Regions from separate parts of the Azospirillum sp. 11R-A genome, predicted to be linked through region 3. Evidence: predicted binding sites of a transcription regulator. Region 3 holds the regulator's gene; each other region holds the start of a gene.
What was found. Region 3 encodes LexA, which represses DNA repair genes until DNA is damaged. Its sites were predicted from a motif close to ATGTTCTANTTTGGTTC; they were not measured.

Region 1: the regulator LexA is predicted to act here: its motif matches at 1,607-1,623, upstream of pheA (chorismate mutase).
Region 2: the regulator LexA is predicted to act here: its motif matches at 1,439-1,455, upstream of VH569_RS03510 (ImuA family protein).

What each region holds. Positions count from the first base shown of each region.
Region 1 is NZ_JBCEBL010000020.1:55,665-58,938, reverse strand. It holds gene hisC (histidinol-phosphate transaminase) at 1-504, opposite strand, end outside; gene pheA (chorismate mutase) at 656-1,552, opposite strand; gene metX (homoserine O-acetyltransferase MetX) at 1,775-2,992, shown strand; gene metW (methionine biosynthesis protein MetW) at 3,025-3,274, shown strand, end outside.
Region 2 is NZ_JBCEBL010000001.1:733,563-736,836, forward strand. It holds gene VH569_RS03505 (hypothetical protein) at 300-482, shown strand; gene VH569_RS03510 (ImuA family protein) at 476-1,414, opposite strand; gene VH569_RS03515 (SH3 domain-containing protein) at 1,539-1,991, opposite strand; gene VH569_RS03520 (EF-hand domain-containing protein) at 2,266-3,084, shown strand; gene hemN (oxygen-independent coproporphyrinogen III oxidase) at 3,175-3,274, opposite strand, start outside.
Region 3 is NZ_JBCEBL010000010.1:3,512-6,785, forward strand. It holds gene VH569_RS15290 (ComEC/Rec2 family competence protein) at 1-1,269, shown strand, start outside; gene lexA (transcriptional repressor LexA) at 1,343-2,068, opposite strand; gene glp (gephyrin-like molybdotransferase Glp) at 2,280-3,274, opposite strand, start outside.

The DNA of each region.
Region 1 (3,274 bases), on a different contig from region 3:
CTCCGACGCCGGCAGATAGGTGCCGGTCGGGTTGTTCGGGTTGGCGAGGAAGACCAGACGAGTGCGCGGGGTGACGCGGGCCAGCAGGTTGTCGACGCTGGCGGTCAGCCCGTCCTCGGGCGCCGTCACCGGGGTGGCGCCGACCGACTTGGCGCCGATCGGGTACATCAGGAAGCCGTACTGCGAATACAGCACCTCGTCGCCCGGCCCGGCATAGGAGCGGATCAGCAGGCTGATGATCTCGTCCGACCCGGCGCCGCAGACGATGCGGTCGGCATCCAGGTTGAAGCGCTTGGCGATGGCGCCGCGCAGCGCCGCCGAGCCGCCGTCCGGATAGCGGTGCAGGGTCCCGGCCGCCGCCCCATAGGCCTCCATCGCCTTCGGGCTCGGCCCCAGCGCCCCTTCGTTGGAGGCGAGGCGGATATGACCCTGATGCTCGCCGCCGACATAGGCGGCGATGTCGAGAATCCCCGGACGCGGCTGCGGGCCGTTCGGCTGGGTCATGGTCTGCTTACCTTCCGACGATGGTGGATGGGCGGTTCATGGATGGGGTGGAACAGGATGGAACAGTGCCGGCGGCACTGTTCCATCGTTTCACGGAGGGCCGGCAGGATAAGGCAGGAGCCGCCCCGGCGGCTCGCCTCATTCGCGCACATCAGCCCAGAGCGAGCGGCACGGCATAGCCACCGACGACATTGACCCGCACCGGGATGTCGCCGGAGCGTTCCAGCAGCTTGGCGAGGCGCGGGTCGCCCTGCCCGACGAAGTCGGCGATCTCGACCAGATGGACCGACGGGCCGCCGCCGCTCATCCCGGTGGCATGGCCGGCCGGATGCCAAGTGCAGAAGCCGACCGGCGGCAGGCCGCAGGCCTCCAGCGAATCCTTCAGACGGCCGCGGCTGAGGTCGCCGCCGATCTCGATGCTGAGCAGGGTGCGGTCGTCGCCGGTCGGCTCGTGCGGGACGGCGGCGATGGCGAGCGCGTCGCGGTTCTCGCCGCGGGCATTGCCGCGCCCGCCGAAGGGCAGACGCGCCACCACCTGCGGCCGGCCGGCGTCGGCCGACACCAGGAAGCGCCACCAGGGATCCGAATCGTCCTCGGCCGGATAGGGCACCACGGCGACGGTCGCCGTCCCCTCCGACACGGCGCGGAGCGCTGCGGCTGGGGTGTTGACGGCAGTCATCGGCACGAAGCCGCCGAAATGGTCGCGCGCCACGTCCCAGAAGCCGCGGCGGTCCTCCGGCGCATAGACGGCGACGGCGAAGGGACCCTGCATGCGGGTGAAGGCGGTGATCATCTCCCGCCAGATGCGGACGACGACCTGGGCGGGGAAGGTGCCGGCATGGCGGGCCATCAGGCGCCGAAGAATCGTCGCCTCGCGCGCCGGGCGGAGGAAGACGGGCTGGGCGCCGGTTTCGGCCGCGCCATTGCCCTTGGCCGCCCCGATGCGTTCCACCACGGCGGCGCGGCGCATCAGCAGGTCATGGATCGCGTCGTCGATCTGGTCGATTTCGCGGCGCAAATCGTCGAGCGGGGTCCGGGCGGAAGCCATGGGTCAAGAAACCATCGAATGCAGAGCCGGTTAGTAGTAGTCCGCATGCGCCCTGAAATCAAAGAAAACATTGACACTCCGAAGGCCGGCTTCGTAGCTATACGCTCCCGTTCCGCCACAGCTCGTCGACGGTCTCCGCCAAGGCGCCGCAAGGCTTCCGCAGCAGGAAAATCCCGAAGGCCAAACCGCTCGCCCAGAACAGCGTCCAAGGCAAGAAACGACATGTCCGCGCCTCCCACCGCGCAGCAGCCTCCCCTGGTCCCCGCCACGGTCGCCGACGGCTCCGCCATGCCGGGCAAGCGCGTGCGTCTGGCGGTCGACCGGCCGATGCGGCTGGACAGCGGGGTGGAGATCGGCGGCTTCCAGATCGCCTACCAGACCTACGGCACGCTGAACGCCGACAAGTCCAACGCGATCTTCATCTGCCACGCCCTGACCGGCGATCATTTCGTGGTGGAGAGGCATCCGGTCACCGGCAAGCCCGGCTGGTGGGAGATGCTGGTCGGCCCCGGCAAGCCGGTGGACACCGACCGCTATTTCGTCATCTGCTCCAACGTGCTGGGCGGCTGCCTGGGCAGCACCGGGCCGAAGGATGACGATCCCGCCACCGGCCAGCCCTATGGCCTGTCCTTCCCGGTGGTGACCATCGGCGACATGGTGCGGGCGCAGAAGCTGCTGGTCGAGCATCTCGGCATCGAGAAGCTGTTCTGCGTCATCGGCGGCTCGATGGGCGGCATGCAGGTGCTGCAATGGGCGGTCGCCTATCCCGAATCGGTGTTCGCCGCGGTGCCCATCGCCACCGCCGCCCGCCATTCGGCGCAGAACATCGCCTTCCACGAGGTCGGGCGCCAAGCGATCATGGCCGACCCGGAATGGCGCGGCGGCAACTATCTGCTGGAAGGCACCAAGCCGGAGGCCGGTCTGGCCGTCGCCCGCATGGCGGCGCACATCACCTACCTGTCGGAAACGGCCCTGCACCGCAAGTTCGGCCGCAATTTGCAGGACCGCAAGGCGATCACCTACGGCTTCGACGCCGATTTCCAGGTGGAGAGCTACCTGCGCTACCAGGGGGCGGCCTTCGTCGAGCGGTTCGACGCCAACTCCTACCTCTACATCACCCGCGCGATGGATTATTTCGACCTCGCCGCCGATGCCGGGGGCACGCTGGCCAACGCCTTCCGGCCGGGGGGCAAGACCACGCCGGTGCGCTTCTGCCTTGCCAGCTTCTCCAGCGACTGGCTGTTCCCGACCTCGGAATCGCGGGCCATCGTGCATGCGCTGAACGCCGTCGCCGGGAATGTCAGCTTCGTCGAGATCGAGACCGACAAGGGCCACGACGCCTTCCTGCTGGACGAGCCGGAGTTCCATCAGGTCATCCACGGCTTCCTGGAGGGCTGCGCCGAGCATCGCGGCCTGTCCGTCCGCCGCCGCGCGCGCTGAGTGGGATTAGGACTGGGACTGGACGACCGACCATGGTGGACATTCGCGACGACCTGAAGCTGATCGCCGAGATGGTGGAGCCGAACAGCCGCGTGCTGGACGTCGGCTGCGGCGACGGCGCCCTGCTGGACCATCTGGCCCACACCAAGAATGTCGACGGGCGCGGCATCGAACTCAGCATGGACGGCGTGCGCCAGTGCGTGGCGCACGGCCTGTCGGTGATCCAGGGCGATGCCGAGACCGACCTGAAGGACTATCCGGCGGAAGCCTTCGATTACGTCA
Region 2 (3,274 bases), on a different contig from region 3:
GAACACATCTCACACCGAGGACGGCGCTGCTCACCGAAGAGCGATGGCCGCCACGGCGCATACGACAGATCCCCTATCAAGACTCCCTCGTGTCATACCTGTTCATGTGGGTTCAAGTGGCTTCGTATAAACCGTTTGTAGAGACTTAGTCGTGTGTCATGGAACTCGTGTGACGCGCTTAACAGCTGGCCTGGAACTTGCGTAGTTATTATCCAGGCAAACAGGACGACGGGTGGGCCAGGACCGGCCTTAGTCAGGCTGATCCACGGTGCCATCCGGCGCTCAGAAGGAGACCTGCCATGCTGCCCGCCCACCTTGCCGACCGCCTGCTGAAGCAGCGCCGCGATGCCGACAGCGCGGAATTCGCCCGCCAGCTGCCGCTCTACGCCCCGATGGACGCGGATGACCCGCGCTGGATGACCGAGCCGGACGGGTCGGAGCAGCCCGGCCGCCGCGAGCCAGACTGGGCGACCGACTACTGACCGGCAGTCAGCCTGGCGACGGCCGGTTTGCGGTGATCCGACAAACGACCCTGTCGGTTGTCGGACATCGGCCGCCCGGCCGGCCATAGCCCCGACTCGCGTCCTGCGGTCTGCCGAAGGCCGCTTCGATCCTCTTTCCCCACGTCGTGCCAGCCCTGCCCGTCCCAGGCGAGGGTCCAGCTGCCTGGGCGCCCGCCACGGCAGCGCTCCAGCATGACCGACCAGCGCGGCATTCCCAGCCCCGGCGGGCCTCCGGCCGGGCGTGGTGCCGCATCCCCCTCCTCATCCAGACTGGGGACGGCATCCAATCGCCAGCGGGTCACCGCGGCGCTGAGCCCTTCCGCCCGCTCGCCCACCATCCGCCCGCCCGCCATCCGACGGTTACGCCCGTCCGATGCGCCGGCGCTCGCATCCAGCAGGAAGCCGGTCACCCCCGACGACTCGGCGGCAAGCTGCAGCCGCCGGCTGGCGGTCAAGTCCAGCCCTTCCAACTCGCCCAGCACCGCCGACAGGGTGGAGCAGCGCAGCGCCTCCTCCATCGCCCACAGCGCATCGACCGGCCGAACCGCCCGCACCGCGACCAGCCGGTCGGGCGTCAGCCCGTAGGCCGCCAGTCCCGGGGCGTACAGGTCGCGCCCGCGCAGGATCCACAGCACCGGCCTTTTCGGGGTCGCCAGCCGGGCCAGCAGCGCCACGGCGAATCCGGTGCCCGCCCCCGGGTCTTCCGCCGCCACCGCATGCAGGCAGCCCAGCGGCAGCCCACCGTCGGGCAGATGGCCGTCGACCGAGTCGATGCCGAACGCCAGGGTCCGCCCCCCTTCCCCGCCCGCTCCCTCGATCCGCCGGATGCGTGCGCGCAGGTCGGCCAGCAATCCGGCACGGTCGCGCGGCACCGCATCCGCAGATGGGAGGGAGGACAACGGCACAGGCATGACTCGGCTCCGCTCGACAGGTATATGTTCCTGATATGTTCTATCATGAACGCGCGTCGAGGGGGAGTCTGCGACTCCTGTCTTGTTTTCGGGCCGCCTGTCCTGAAGTCAGCCGTCGCTGGGATCAGTTGGCGATTGGCGCCGCGCCGATCTTGCCGCGCGGGGCGGCCTTGATGGTCGGGCCGGCATTGTCGACGGGCTTCGCCAGGGTGGTGGAGGTGCCGCGGGTGCCGCGCGGCGTGTTGCCCTTCAGGCTCAGCAGATGCAGCCGGACATAGGCAGTGGAGCCGCCGACCTTCACCGCAACCCAGTCGCTGTTGCGCACCCGGCCCAGCGTGGTGACCGCCTGACCCGACCCAAGCGTGGCGATGACGCCCGAGCCGCCCGCCGGCTGGGCATAGGCCGGCGTCGGCTTGTCCACCTGCCACTCCCCATAGATCGGCTCAAGCCCGGTTCCGGTATCGGGCGCGGTCCGCACGGTCGGCGGATTTGGGGTCCGCTGGTACGGCATGCAGCCGGGAACCATCAGCGTGGCCAGGGCCACCATCAAGGGAAGGGTACGCAGACGCCGGATCATCGCTCACCTTGAGATGGAACGGTGCTTTGCAGGAACGGGACGAACGGAAAGGGTAAACGGGTGGGTTGTGGACCTTCGGCGCGACCATACAGGAGGCAGCCCCCTCTTCGCCACCGCAGCGCAGCCGGATTCGCTATGCGCTTTTTGAGGCGCACCTCCGGGTCTTGAAGAATTATCTCAAATCCGATCTTTTCCGGCGCCGTTGCGCGCAGGAGTCCCAGGCCGCCCCGCGTATCTTGACCATCACGACGGCACCTTACGGGGGCATCCGGCCATGATCTCCTCCCTCGGCAGTTCCAACAGCACAGCGACGCTTCAGAAATTCTTCTCCAAGGCGGACGCCAACAGCGACTCGTCGCTGTCCAAGGACGAGTTGCTGGGCGCGCTCGGCGGCACCTCGGCTGCCTCCGACAGCGGCAAGCTGTCGTCCGCCGTCGACGGCCTGATCGGCAGCCTGGACAGCGACAGCAACGGCTCGCTCAACACGACCGAGTTCAGTTCCTTCGCCAGCCAGTTCGACTATGGCAGCGGCAGCGCCCTGCTGGCGGCGCAGGAGCAGGCGAGCGCGATGCAGCAGCAGTTCGCCCAGAACCTCTATTCCAGCCTGGACAGCGACAGCAGCGGCGGCATCAGTGCCGACGAGCTGACGTCCGTCCTGACCTCCGCCGGCCAGTCGAGCACCGATGCCGCGTCGATGTTCAGCAGCCTCGACAACGACGAGGACGGGTCGATTTCCCAGGACGAGTTGAGCAGCGCGCTGAAGCAGGCCGACGCCAACCGCCCGCCGCCCCCGCCCGCCAATGACACAGGAACTTCCGGCGCTTCGGACAGCGGCAGCACGTCCTCGACCGCGTCCTCCAGTTCGGCATCCTCCAGTTCCGCGGCTTCAAGCTCGGCGTCTTCAAGCTCGGCAGCCGGCGGCACGACCGGCTACGACCCGCTGGACACCAACAAGGACGGCTATGTGTCGGAACAGGAACGGATGGCCGCCTATGGCGGCATGCAGCAGCAGACAGGCGGCGTCACGTCCAACCGCCTCAGCGGCGACATGCTGCGGACATTGATGCAGGGCATCAACGAGGTTGCCGCGTAGCCTTGTGGGTTCGGATGCGCGGCACGGGGAAAGGCGGTCGGCGGGTGGCGTCGGCCGCCTTTTCTTTTGCCCGACTTTCTCCGACTGCCGTCAAACCGCCCGGCTGTGCCGTCCGGCGCCCTTGGACAGGTGGGTGTCGAAGCGGGCGGCGACGATGCGCATCAACGGACGGGCGCTCTCCGGCACATGG
Region 3 (3,274 bases):
GTCGGCATCGCCGCCGGCATTCTGTTCTATGTCGTGCGGGCGTTGCTGGCGGCGGTGCCCTACATCGCGTTGCGGTGGCCGATCAAGAAGATCGCGGCGCTGTTCGGCATCCTGTCGGCGCTCGCCTACACGCTGCTGGTCGGGGCGCCGCTGCCGACGGTGCGGTCGGTGCTGATGACCGGCATGGTGATGGGGGCGATCATGCTCGACCGCCACCCGTTGAGCATGCGGCTGGTCGCCTTCGCCGGGCTGGTCACCATGGCCATGGACCCGGAGGGCATGTTGGGGCCGAGCTTCCAGATGTCCTTCGCCGCGGTGGTGGCGCTGATCGCCGCGTTCGAGAAGGGCAGCGTCAGGCTGGCGGAGTGGCGGCGCGATGCCGGATGGATCGTGCGCGGGTTGTTCTATGTCGGCGGGATTCTGCTGACCAGCGTGGTGGCGACGCTGGCGACCTTGCCCTTTTCGCTCTTTCATTTTCAGCAGATCGCCTTCTATGGCGTGCTGTCGAACCTGATCGCCATTCCTATCACGTCCTTCTGGGTCATGCCGTGGAGCCTGATCGCCTACGCGCTGCTGCCCTTCGGACTGGAGGCACCGGCGCTGATCGCCATGAACTGGGGCGACCGGGCGGTGATCTGGACGGCGGAGTTCTTCGGTCGTCTCCCCTGGGCCTCGCTGACCGTGCCGGCGATGCCGGCGGAAGGGTTCGCGCTGCTGGTGATGGGGGGGATCTGGCTCTGCCTCTGGACGCGGTGGTGGCGTTGGCTGGGGATGCTGCCGGTCCTGGCGGGGCTGGCCTCGCCCATGCTGGCGGTGCGGCCGGATGTGCTGGTGGCCGGCGACGGGACAGTGATGGCGGTCAGGCTGCCGGATGGACGGCTCAGCGCGTCGGTCAAGGGCGGCGGGCGGATGACCGAAACCTGGAGGGAGCGCGATGGCGAGCGGTCGGTGGCCGATCCCTGGCCGGCCGACGGGGGATGGAGCGGGGGAGGGCGGTCGCTGGACTGCGATGCGCTTGGCTGCCTGTACCGGGTGCGTGGAAAGACGGTGGCCCTGCCGCGGCTGCCGGATGCGCTGGACGAGGACTGCGGGGCGGCCGATGCGGTGGTGACGGCGGAGGTGGCGCGGCGTTGCCGGGCGGACTTGGTGGTGGACCGCTGGACCCTGCGCCATGAAGGCGCGCATGCGCTGACGGTGACCGCCGAGCGGGTGACGGTGGAGACGGTGCGCGGGCTACGGGGAGATCGGCCCTGGACCGGAGGACAGTGAGAGGAGCTTGGACCTCGCCGATCCCATCCGCCGCGGGGACGGAGGAGGGGATCGGCGGTCGGGCAGGAAAAGCTCAGTACTTGCGCACGAGACCGACCAGCTTGCCCTGCACGCGGACGCGGTCGGCGCCGAAGATACGGGTCTCATAGGCGGCGTTGGCGGGTTCCAGCGCGATGGTGTTGCCCTTGCGGCGCAGGCGCTTCAGCGTCACTTCGCCCTCGTCCACCAGGGCGACGACAATCGTGCCGTTCTCCGCCGCATCGCAGCGCTGGATGACGATGGTGTCGTGGTCGAGAATGCCGGCCTCGATCATCGAGTCGCCGGAAACCTCCAGGGCGTAATGGTCGCCACCGGTCAGCATCGAGGCGGGAACGTCGACGAAGGCGCTGTTGTCGCGCAAGGCCTCGATCGGCGTACCGGCGGCGATCCGGCCATAGAGCGGGAGCTGCACCGTCTCGTTCGCGGCGGCCGGGGTCGGGGCGGGGGGAGCGGTATCGCGGCCGGCGAAGGCGAAATCGCCCTTGATGACGTTGGGTTGAAACTTCGGCTTGGAAGCCACGGTCCGGTTGCGGGAGGCATCGAGACCCTCGGGAAGGCGCAGCACCTCCAGCGCACGGGCCCGGTGGGGCAGGCGGCGGATGAACCCGCGTTCCTCGAGTCCGGTGATCAGGCGATGGATACCCGACTTGGACTTCAGGCCCAGGGCGTCCTTCATCTCGTCGAACGACGGCGAGACACCGCCCTGGCCAAGCCGTTCGTGGATGAACAGCAGCAATTCGTGCTGCTTGCGCGTGAGCATGGATGCCTCCCGGCTTCGGCCAGACTGAAGATGGAACAAAAACTAAACGTTGCTCCATGTTCTAGTTTGGTTCCTGCTGCGCGTCAAGCCCCCCATCGGCTTCTTTTAGAACTTGTGTGGAACATTTGGAACGCGGTGAAACAGTTTTCCGGGTGGTGTTCACCTGTTCCAGTCTTCGTCCAAGCGCCATGTCCTGGCGCTCTGTTCAAGTCTAAATGCTGAGTGCCCCATCCGTCAAAGGAAGCACGGTCACCATGGCGCCGGCCGGCTCCGGGTCGGCATGGGGCGGGCGGGGGATCAGGCAATCGGCCTGGGCGTACAGGGTGGTGATGGCGCTGTCCTGCCGGGCGAAGGGCGTGACGGTCAGGATACCGTCCGGGCCGGCGGCGAGCGTGGCGCGTAGATATTCCTCGCGCCGGTCGTTGGCCCTCAGCGCGCCGGTCAGGCGGGCGCGCAGTGGTAGGCGGTCGTCCTCCGGCGGCAGTCCCTGCAGCACGCGCAGGATCGGGCGGAGGAACAGGAGCGCGGTGACGCCGGTGGACACCGGGTTGCCGGGCAGGCCGAGCAACGGCACCGAACCGGCACGGCCGAACATCAGCGCCTTGCCCGGACGCATCGCCACCGTCTGCACCTCCAGCGCCACGCCGCGTTCGGCCAGCACATCGCGGACGAAATCGTAATCGCCATGCGCCGCCCCGCCGGTGGTGACCAGCAGGTCGCAGCCGGCAGCCCCCTTCGCCAGGGCCGCCACACTTTCCGGCGTGTCCCTGGCGACGCCCAGATTGTGGGCGAGCCCGCCCTGGGCGGTCACCAGGGCGCAGAGGCCGAGCGCATTGGTGCTGACGATCTGGCTCGGTCCCAGCGGGTCGCCGGGCAGGGCGATCTCGTCGCCGGTGGCGAGGACGGCGATGCGCGGCCGGCGATGGACCGACAGCCACGGCACATTGCCGCCGGCGGCCAGCGCGATGTCGCGCGCGGTCAGGCGCCGGCCCTTCGGCAGAAGCTCCTGACCGGCCGTGAAGTCGAAGCCGGCCTCGCGGACGAAGCGGCCGGCGGCCACGGCGCGGCCGATCCGCACGGTGGCGTCGTCGGCACTGCAATCCTCCTGCATCACCACGGCGTCGGCACCGTCGGGCAGGGGGGCGCCGGTGAAGATGCGCACCGCCTCGCCCCGGCCGACCCTGCCGGTGAAGGCATGGCCGGCGG